Bremerella sp. P1: one gene and its partner. The protein of the gene in region 2 binds, or shares a complex with, the protein of the main gene of each other region. Links are inferred from orthologs where the notes say so. Each region holds a gene or a part of one and is shown on either strand. Other genes may lie near its edges.

Evidence for each region.
Region 1: the proteins of fliG (region 2) and fliM are in contact, whole or in part, in a crystal structure (PDB 4QRM), measured with the Thermotoga maritima proteins. The link is inferred for Bremerella sp. P1 from one-to-one orthologs. Residues at the interface, in WP_004082903.1 of Thermotoga maritima: Phe122, Ser125, Glu126, His127, Pro128, Gln129, Thr130, Val133, Glu157, Arg161, Leu164, Leu165, Arg167, Ser169, Glu171, Val172, Glu175, Ile176, Asn179, Lys182; in WP_004081085.1 of Thermotoga maritima: Tyr124, Leu127, Asp128, Ile130, Met131, Gly132, Gly133, Pro134, Glu136, Pro139, Arg141, Thr144, Glu145, Ile146, Glu147, Ser149, Ile150, Lys153.

What each region holds. Positions count from the first base shown.
Region 1 is NZ_CP118164.1:4,303,328-4,308,080, forward strand. Bases 828-3,765 are described here. They hold fliM (flagellar motor switch protein FliM), read right to left. Parts: upstream 2,844-3,765; coding sequence 1,812-2,843; downstream 828-1,811. Other genes in these bases: PSR63_RS18095 (GAP1-N2 domain-containing protein), read left to right, coding at 828-1,809; PSR63_RS18105 (glutamate-5-semialdehyde dehydrogenase), read right to left, coding at 2,884-3,765. Outside these bases: PSR63_RS18090 (TRAFAC clade GTPase domain-containing protein), read left to right, coding at 1-545; more of PSR63_RS18095, read left to right, coding at 559-827; more of PSR63_RS18105, read right to left, coding at 3,766-4,158; folP (dihydropteroate synthase), read right to left, coding at 4,312-4,753. UniProt on the Bacillus subtilis protein: One of the proteins that forms a switch complex that is proposed to be located at the base of the basal body.
Region 2 is NZ_CP118164.1:6,849,299-6,853,941, reverse strand. What follows is about bases 552-3,379. They hold fliG (flagellar motor switch protein FliG), read right to left. Parts: upstream 2,565-3,379; coding sequence 1,539-2,564; downstream 552-1,538. Other genes in these bases: PSR63_RS27715 (chemotaxis protein CheX), read right to left, coding at 3,304-3,379; PSR63_RS27720 (hypothetical protein), read right to left, coding at 2,738-3,187; PSR63_RS27730 (hypothetical protein), read left to right, coding at 552-1,533. In the rest of the region: more of PSR63_RS27730, read left to right, coding at 229-551; more of PSR63_RS27715, read right to left, coding at 3,380-3,915; PSR63_RS27710 (6-pyruvoyl trahydropterin synthase family protein), read right to left, coding at 4,052-4,537; PSR63_RS27705 (triphosphoribosyl-dephospho-CoA synthase), read right to left, coding at 4,562-4,643. UniProt on the Bacillus subtilis protein: One of the proteins that forms a switch complex that is proposed to be located at the base of the basal body.

The DNA.
Region 1 (4,753 bases), 2.5 Mb from region 2 along the record:
CCGATCGTTGGAACTGGGTTCACTGCCAGGCCAAGATCAATTCCAAGAAGAACCCGATGGAGCTGATCATGCCGGATATGGCTGGGGAAGCGATCTTGGAAGAGATCGACCATCCCAATGCCTATCCGGCCATTCATTCCTTCCTGGAAAAGTGCTCAGGTGTCATTCTGCTCGCCGATACCGATCGAATTGAACGCGGCGGGGCCGAACAGAACTACTTCCTGATGAAGCTGATCACCTATCTCAGTGAGCAAGATAGCCGCAAGACGCGTGGCAAAACGACGCGGCCGGTGGCGATCGTGTTTTCCAAAGCAGATCGCTGTGAACCATGCTTCGATAATCCCGAGTTGTATGCCCGTGAGAAAACGCCGAATCTGTGGCAACAGGTTCAACAGCGTTTTACTAACTATGGTTTCTTCGCTTCAGGTGTCGCCGGCTCGGTTGGCTTCCGCGAAGAACTGGGTGAAGGAACATCCGCCGTACCGCTGCGGATTGAGCCGCGCGGCATTGTAGAACCGTTTGAATGGCTCGTACGCAAAGTATAGTTGGTCGCAACCTATGGCTCCGCACTCTTCCAGTAATCTTCAAGTCGCTCCTTCTCAATCGAATCTTTCCGGAACCGTTGCCGTTGAACAGGCCATCTTTACGTCGGCACGTACGTCGTCCAAAGATGGCTATCAATTGGTCGCGTGGAGCCCCGGTATCAGTAGCGACGATGCCCGTCAGCTGGCGGTGTGGGGACCGGCACACGATTCGATGATCGTGGACGATCCGACGGACGTAAGTCTCAATTTTCATCCGCTGGGGGATCACAAGTTCTGCGTATCGAGGACGGTGCTCGGCGCGGCTGAGTACAGCGGAAGAGGTGGCCGACAAGTTTATACGCACTGCTTTGTGCTCGACGCTGCTTCGTTCAAGAGGTTCAATAACGATCCATTTCGCGTCCTGTCGGCGGCACTGTCGATTCACGATTTGCGACCGGGCGCGACGCTTCCTACCGATCTTCCTACGATGAAGATGTTGCCGTCAGGAGGTCCTGTCGATGCGGGGTTGATTCGATTCTTCGATTCGCCCGTCCAGCAACAATCGCTGGTGGCTTGGACGCACTATGCGATGACGTCGAAGAAGCTGCTCTTTACTGGAGGCTATAACGATCGCTTCTTGAGCGTCTTTTTCAACCTGCTGCCGGTCTCCATTCGACCCCACTTTACGTTCTCGACACGGCTACGCTATTCACAACGCCGAGACTTCCGCTTGGTTGGCCTGGCCAATGATGTACAAGAGCAAAAGAAAGCTGCCCGTCAGGAAGGCTTCCATGTATTTCACTTTGATTCACCGGCTCGAACGCCAGAGGCGTCGCGTCATCCTTGGGCCACATGGCTTCAAGTAGCGCTCTGCCATCGCGAGCCTGACGAAGCGGCTCGAATGATCAGCGAAGTTCCCCTGACAACGCGGTTGGAAGATCTTTCCGCCGTGGGTAACCGATTACGAGTGGCGATGTCCGGCAAAAAACGGAACAAGGAGGCGGCTACTGCCCCAGCCGCTTCCACGCCACTGGTAGTCCCGGAAGAGAACACCGATCGGGCCGAGCTGTTCGAACTGGTCGAGCGTGCTTTGGATGGCGATGTGACCGCGCTCGAGCGGCTCAATGCAACGTGGTGCGCTCAGCCTGATCAACAGCTCCAGGCACTGCGTCAGGAGTGCGCTCGCCACTTCCTGAGTCTGGCGAAAGAAAAGAATTGCGAGCCAGGATCGAAAGGGGCGACCGCGGTCGAGATCCTGAGCCTGATCTTGCGAGTGAGTCCCTAGGACTACGTGCCAGGCGGTTTGCGTTCGTAGCTACGTTCGATTTGAATCGCTTTCCGACCTTTGAATGCCCCAGCGAATGCTTGAAAAGTGGGGGTTCCGTTCACATTGACTCGCAAGGGCGTACGCGCGTCTTTCTCGGTCGTTATCACGTCCCCGACCCGCAGGTCGAGCAGTTCTTCCATCGAGATCTTGGTTTCGGCCAGGATCACGTCGAGTTCCACTTGGGCCTTATCGAGGTGTACGCCCAGGGCGGCCTTCGATTCTGGCGTGGCCTCACTGCTGCCGTAGGCGAACCACGTGTTGGCTGTCAGCTTATTGCTGATGCGTTCAATGGAGTTGAACGGGATACACAAGTTGATCATACCGCGGACATCGCCGATGGCCAGCTCGAAGCTGACCAGCACCACGACTTCATTCGGCGGCACAATTTGAACCAGCTGGGGATTGCTCTCGACGCGAACGACGCGGAGGTCCAACGGAAGCACGTTGTCCCAGGCATCCTTCAGCTCGATCAGAAACAGGTCCGAGATGCGTGAGACCAGGGTAAGTTCAATTTCGGTAAGAGGTCGTCGCGAAGCAGGCGTACTTTCTTTACCGCCCCCGAGCAAACGATCGATGATCGGATACAGAATGGATGGGTTGATGTCGAGGATCAGGTTCCCTTCCAGCGGCTCGGCAACCAAGAGGTTGAAGCAACTGGGGTTTTCCAAACTAAAAACGAATTCGCTGTAGGTTAGCTGATCGACACTGGTCAGCTTGACTTCCACGATCGAACGCAAGAGTGCGGAGAGAGCAGCACCGAAGTTTCGGCTGAAGCCTTCGTGCATCGACTGCAAGGCCCGCATCTGGTCCTTACCGACACGTTCGGGGCGTTTGAAGTCGTACGGCGTGACTTTGTCCTTGCCACGCATCGTGCGCGATGGCGGCCCAGCATCCGCGACGGGCGCGGCGGGACCTTTAGCCGGCTCCGCGGTGGTTTCCATCGCGTTGAGAAGGCTTTCGACTTCTGCCTGACTCAGTACGTTGTCTGACATGAATCACTCCCTTGATTCACGAAAAGGAGTCAACGTTCGATTACTTCCGAACGTGACCTTCTCCCATGACGATGTATTTGTAGCTGGTGAGCGCCTCGATCCCACAAGGGCCACGGGCGTGGAACTTATCAGTGCTGATGCCGATCTCGGCTCCCAGTCCGAATTCGCCGCCGTCGTTGAAGCGAGTGCTCGCGTTGACCATCACAGCCGAGCTGTCGATCTGGGCCGAGAACTTTCGGCTGGCAGCCAGGTTCTCGGTGACGATTGATTCGGTGTGTTTCGAGCTGTACTTGTTGATGTGGGCAATCGCTTCGTCGATGTTATCGACGACCTTCACCGAAATGACTGGGCCGAGGTACTCGGCACCGAAGTCTTCTTCGGTCGCCTCTTTGGCGGTCGGTACGATGGAGCAAGTTACCGAATCCCCCCGCATCTCAACCCCTTCGGCCGAGAATGCTTCTGCGATTTGCGGTAAGAACTTCTCGGCGACTGCCTTGTGCACAACCAATGATTCCGCCGCGTTGCAGACACCATAGCGATGACACTTGCTGTTCACCGTGATCTGGACGGCCATGTCCAAGTTGGCGGCTTGATCGATGTACACATGACAGTTACCGGCAAAGTGCTTGATGACTGGCATGGTGGCTTCCTCGCTAACGCGGCGAATAAGGCCTTCGCCTCCGCGGGGAATGGCAACATCGATGTATTCGTTCAGTTTCAGGAAATGGCCAACCGCAGCGCGGTCGGTGGTCGAAACCAATTGCAACGCGTCGGCCGGAATGCCGAACTCAGCCGCTTGCTGTTGCAGGATGCTGACGATGGCCTGCGAGGAATGCATCGCTTCCTTGCCACCACGCAGGATCACGGCGTTGCCGCTCTTCACGCAAATGGCGGCGGCATCGGCGGTGACGTTCGGTCGTGATTCGTAGATGAAGAAGACGACTCCCAGAGGTACGCGAATCTTTTGAATCGCCAAACCGTTGGGGCGAACGGAAGACTCGATGGTCGCCCCGATTGGATCGGGGAACATGGCGATCTCTTCCAGGGCCGCGGCAATCCCTTCAACCCGATCTTTGGTCAGGCGGAGACGATCGATCTGGGCGTCGGTCAGGCCGTACTGCGGTGCGTTCGCAATGTCTTTTTCGTTGGCCTCGGCAATGCTCTCGAAACTGCTACGCAGAGCAGCCGCGGAAGCACGCAGCCAGTCATTCTTCGTCTGACCCGATACGGTTCCCAGGATACGCGACGCGGCCTGGGCTTTTTCAGCCGTTTCTTTGCAATAGGTGGCTAAGTCGAGATCGTCAGCAATCGCCATTATTCAAACCTTGAGAAACAATTCGTCCAATTTCGGATTATCCCCAGAATGGGACATCGGGTCAATGCGAAAGGTTCGTGCGGAGGGAGACGCTGTGAAGAGGTAACCAATGGCTGTGAAACGGTTTGCGCAGAACCTTGCTCGGGGAGTCGACTAGGCTTCTGGCAATTCTCGCGGGATACCATCGACGCCTCCGGTGGCGACGAAGGCATCCAAAGCTTCCTTGTTGGCTTTCACATCATGCACGCGGATGACTTGAACCCCGAGACGTGCGAGCGTGAGCGTCGAGCCAACAGTTGCCAGGGTGCGGTCCATATCCTTATCGCCGAGGATTTTGGCCAGGAAACCTTTTCGGGAATGGCCAACCAGAATGGGGCAGTTCAACGCGTGGAATTCGTCGCACTGGGCCATCAGATCTAAGTTGTGCTGATGCGTCTTGCCGAAACCGATGCCTGGGTCGAGGCAGATCTTGCCTCGCTCGATCCCGGCGTATCGCAGCTGGCGATACCGATCCTGCAGGTAATCGAAGATGTCTAAGACCACATCGTCGTACTGGGGATTGTCCTGCATTGACTGTGGATTACCTTGCATGTGC
Region 2 (4,643 bases):
CTCGTCACCGGTGTTCACCAGCGACGGGGGAGTAAATACGAAATCCCAAGATCCGTGTCACGACCGATTTAGAAATTTTTTTTGGTAGCTAAGCATTGGCGAATTGGTCCGATGGGGCCTGAAGTGGGAAGTTGCTGGGGTATCGACGGGCAAATTGGTCGTAACCAGCGCGGTTCGTTCCTATAAAGAGGGGGGAACTTGGAATCACTTTTCTTGGGTTGATACGCTATGCGACTTACTCTCCATCGCTGTTTATTGTTCGGTGTGGTCTTGTTGGTTCACGCCGTCTTTACGCATTTCATGCTTTCCGCTGCCGAGAAAGACGCGAAGGACTACGAGCGTTTTGGGAAAGTGTTTTATCCCGTAGGCTTGTCGGAATTTTGGGAGAAGCCGTGGGTCGAAGCGGAGACTGGGCCCGCGAATTGGACACGCGAGATTCGCGGCTGGTTGTTGGATGACCGCGAGAGGCAAGTCCTGATCTTGGACGTCGGCGGCAATACTCACATCCTTCGCAAGCCGGAACCAATGGAAGTACGACGCCGGCTGCCTGAGCAAATGGGTGGTTGGGTTTCGTTTGATGATACGCGCGACGAGGACTTTACCGTGCTATGGGGAATGAAGCTGCTAAATTTCGACGAACAAAGTGACATGTTTCTTAAGGAAGGTGCTCCGAAGGAGGAAGACTTGCCGGAGAATATTCTCATGCCGATGCTGGTCCACCGCGGCCAATTGGAACGGCATGTTATAAATGCTGTCCGGTATGCTTACCTTGCCCAAAAGCATGGACGCGAGCAACACGCAGCCGATCTTTATGCGCATGCGAAAGAAGTTCATGACGAGCTGATGGACCGCCAGGTTGGTGGTCCCGGTACGCTGAAAGATGTTTATCGGTTCGTCACCGAGAAACGGGCCTCCGGTCTGCGGAATTCCGCCGTATCTAGTGGACACTATGGAGATCCGCGGGGTGAGCTGTTAACAAAGTGGCAAAGACTTTTGGCAATGCCGGACCACAGTTTCCAAGAGGAAGCGGAATTAATGGTCGAAGGGTATCAACAACTGCTGACCGAGGATGGACAATGGGGCGAGCCAACACCCGAAGAGCGAGCCAAGTTTACTACAGAAGAACAACTTGCTTACTGGATGTATAAGCTGCGTGATCACAACGCTGGGCAATGGTCGGATCCCGGCATGTGTGATGTGTTTATTGATGGACTGAGAGAAGATGATGCCCCCAATCCCGCGAAGAAGATTCGAGAGCTGGGTATGGAGGCGATTCCTGTTCTCATTCAGCACATGGAGGATATACGACCGACTCGCTGCAAAGGGCATTGGCGAAGTTACTCTTCGGACGGACAGTACCTGCTTCGCTATGGTGATTGCTGTCAGCAAATCTTCGAATCGATCACCAAACACAAAATCTACCAACGCAAGTCTTCCATAGCCTATCCCACCTACGACGGCAGCGCCGCCGACTGCAAAGCGAAAGCCCAATCCTGGTGGGATGAATATCAAAAGAATGAGCAGGCGAAGTAGCCAGCCTACTGGATCATCATCTCTTCTTCGTCGCTGGCGGTCAGCTGGATTTCTCCGGCATCTTCCAGGCGGCGGACGATGTCCACGATCTGCTGCTGTACGGCTTCCACTTCGGAGAGCTTGACCGAGCCCAGGAAGTCCATTTCTTCCAGCAGCATTTCGCCGGCTCGTTTGGACATGTTGCCGACCACTTTGTCGCGGAGGTCTTGGCTGGCACCCTTGAGGGCCATCGCCCACTGCGAGGTCTCGACATTCTTGAGCACGGCCTGGATGTCTTTGTCCATCAGCTTCTGGATGTCGTCGAAGACGAACATTAAGCGGCGGATTTCTTCGACCAGGTCCGGGTCTTCCTGCGAGAGATTCTCCAGCAAAGCCTTGCCGGTGCTGCGATCGGTCACGTTGAGGATTTCGGCCACGCTGGGGACACCGCCGGCGTTCTCGAACGATTGGCTCATCACGCTGGCCATTCGGTCTTCCAGCCCTCGTTCGACCTCGCGGATCACCTCGGGGTTCGTCTGACCCATGTTGGCGATACGGCGAATCACGGACAATTGGCGTTCCGCAGGCAGGCCTGCGATCAGCTCGGCCCCGTACGATGCCGGCAAATGCGAAAGAATCAACGCGATGGTCTGGGGATGCTCGTCGACGATAAACGTCAGTAAGTTCTGGCTATCGACCTTTCGCAGAAAGCCAAACGGGACCGACTCGACCGACTGACGCACGTTATCGAGCGTTTCGCCGGCATTCTTTCCCAGGGCTTTTGATACCAGCGACTTGGCCAGGCCAATCCCGCCGCCGCCACCGCCCAGTTGGTTGGGGTTTTGTTCTGCGAAGGCCAGAATGACCTGTTCCTGTTCCTTACCGTCCAGGTTATCGAGCTGAGCAATTTCGATACAAACCGCTTCGACCTGCTTCGGCGAGAGCTTGCCCATCAGCTGGGCTGCTTCTTCCTCCGGCAACGACATCAAAATAATCGCTGCCCTGCGGAGCGAAGGATTCGAGAAGTGCTGGCTAGGATCGCGTTTGTTCATGGCTGCGGAAAGCGTTTTCCTCTCGCCCAACTGGGAGAGAGCTAAATGGAATGGCCCAGGGTAAACAACTGGTCATCCTCATTTATCGACATGTTCGACTTTGACGATTAGCGAAATATGGACGGGCAGGCGGTGCTAGCGGTCCGGTGTTGGCATTCCGTTTAGGAAAACATCTATGTGATGACGTCTAGAACAAGAATCATGAACGGAACGGAGATCGGACCGGCGAATAGCCAGACCGGCCGTTGGCGGACTGCGGCCATCACGATGCCGGCGACCACGCCCATCAAAAGCGGAACGCCCAGGCCGTTCGCCCAGGTTGGGTCTGGGCCGAGATTCACTCGGAATACGGTTACCGAGATCAGCAGGACGAGCATCCCCGTCAGATCGCCGAACTGGAGCTTGAATTTGCCATCTTGGCCAGTCACCAGAATTAGAAACGGCAACGTAAACGAGAGGAAGACGAGGAGACAACCGCATCCGCAGCCAGAGTCATCATAACCGGAAGCGAAATCTCCGATCGCCTCCGACCACCAGGGCTCATTCTTCGATGAGAAATAGTACCAACGGACTTTTTTGGTATCTTCTTGGGTGGCGTTCTTTTCAGGGGCATTCTGCGTCATGGCAGAATTTTAATTTGGTTGAGCAAGAAATGCGAATGGCGACAAGAACTCAGGTTCTGGCCGCCAGTAAGTTCCCTCGCTCAGGCGAAGGAACGTTTTGAATTGGAGCGATCGATTTAGATCATCGCGTGCACAGGCGTGAAGCCAACCTTCAGGGCCATCGGTCCCCAAGGACAATCAAACGTCACGGCGATTGGCTTCACCTGCGAAGGGAAGCGAATGTCGGGAGGGTGACCCAGGACGACGTTTGGCAGGCTGATCGACAGGTTCAGCTCTTCCAGTTCGGCTTTGGCCGATCCGGCGACCATGTTGGCGATTTCGCCGACGGCGTCGATGACGTCTTCGTTCAGGTCGTCGAACTCATTGGCGTCCATCATCAGCATGGCGGCGGCACCTTGGATCGCGACTTCTCGCGAAAGGCTCACAACGACCGAGCCTTGGGCACGACCGGAAAGCCCGATCACACCGCTGATCTCGTACTTGTCATTGACCTGGTCGGCCATGCACAGCTTGTCACGTTTGATGGTACAGCCCAGCATCGTGTCGAAGGTGACAAGCGTGGATTTAATAAAGGGGTTGATGTATTCGACCTGCATGGGAGCACCGTTTTCGAGGTGACGACGTTGAAGCGACCTTGATGTCTTTCGTGGCTGCGACTTCAACGCCAAGCGTGAAGGCTTCCTGGCTCGGAAGACTCCCAAAAATAGAGCGCCGACTTGGTCGGTCAAACCAAAATTCTTACCTTACAAACGGTTTTCCCCGTTTTAAGGGTGCGAGGTCCCCATCGGACCAGATTGATGGACGCTCGGGACGCTGACGAGGGTCAACTGAGATGGGTCGTAATGGTTTTACGGTCGCTTGAGCCTACGAAAATTCGCAATAACCCCACTGACCGTAATTTTCGTCAACACCGACGCGGAGAACTTCGGGTTTCCACTGCAGCTTCTCCTGAAGAGCGATCAGAAGTTGCTCGCCGATCCACTGGGCGAGTAGCTCGGTGGTCGTGTTAGGGATGTCCAGCAGGATGCATTCCTCTTGCGGGAAGACCCACCGGCGGTCTTCAAACGAGGCGGTGACTTCCTTGCCGTCACTTGCGACGTGGATCGCGGGATGCTTGGTCGGCAGTAGCATTCGATGATCGAGCCCGGTGACGATCTCTTGTAGCGAGTCCCGCAGCGCGATGAAGTCGACGACGTAGTGGTTCTCGTCGAGCGGACCATGCAGTTCGACCTCGACGCGGTAGTTGTGCCCGTGAATGCGCTCGCAGATATTGCCGCCGAAGGTGATAAAGTGCCCGGCACTGAATACGAGGTGATCCTTCGTTAGCTTGACCCAGTGACGAACGGGCATCTTCTGCACTCCAGGTAGAATCGATTAGACAAACGGGGCGACGATGGTTTCCTGTCGGAGGCAAACCAGCAGTCCGGCCGCGATCATGTCGGCGGTCGTGCCGGGG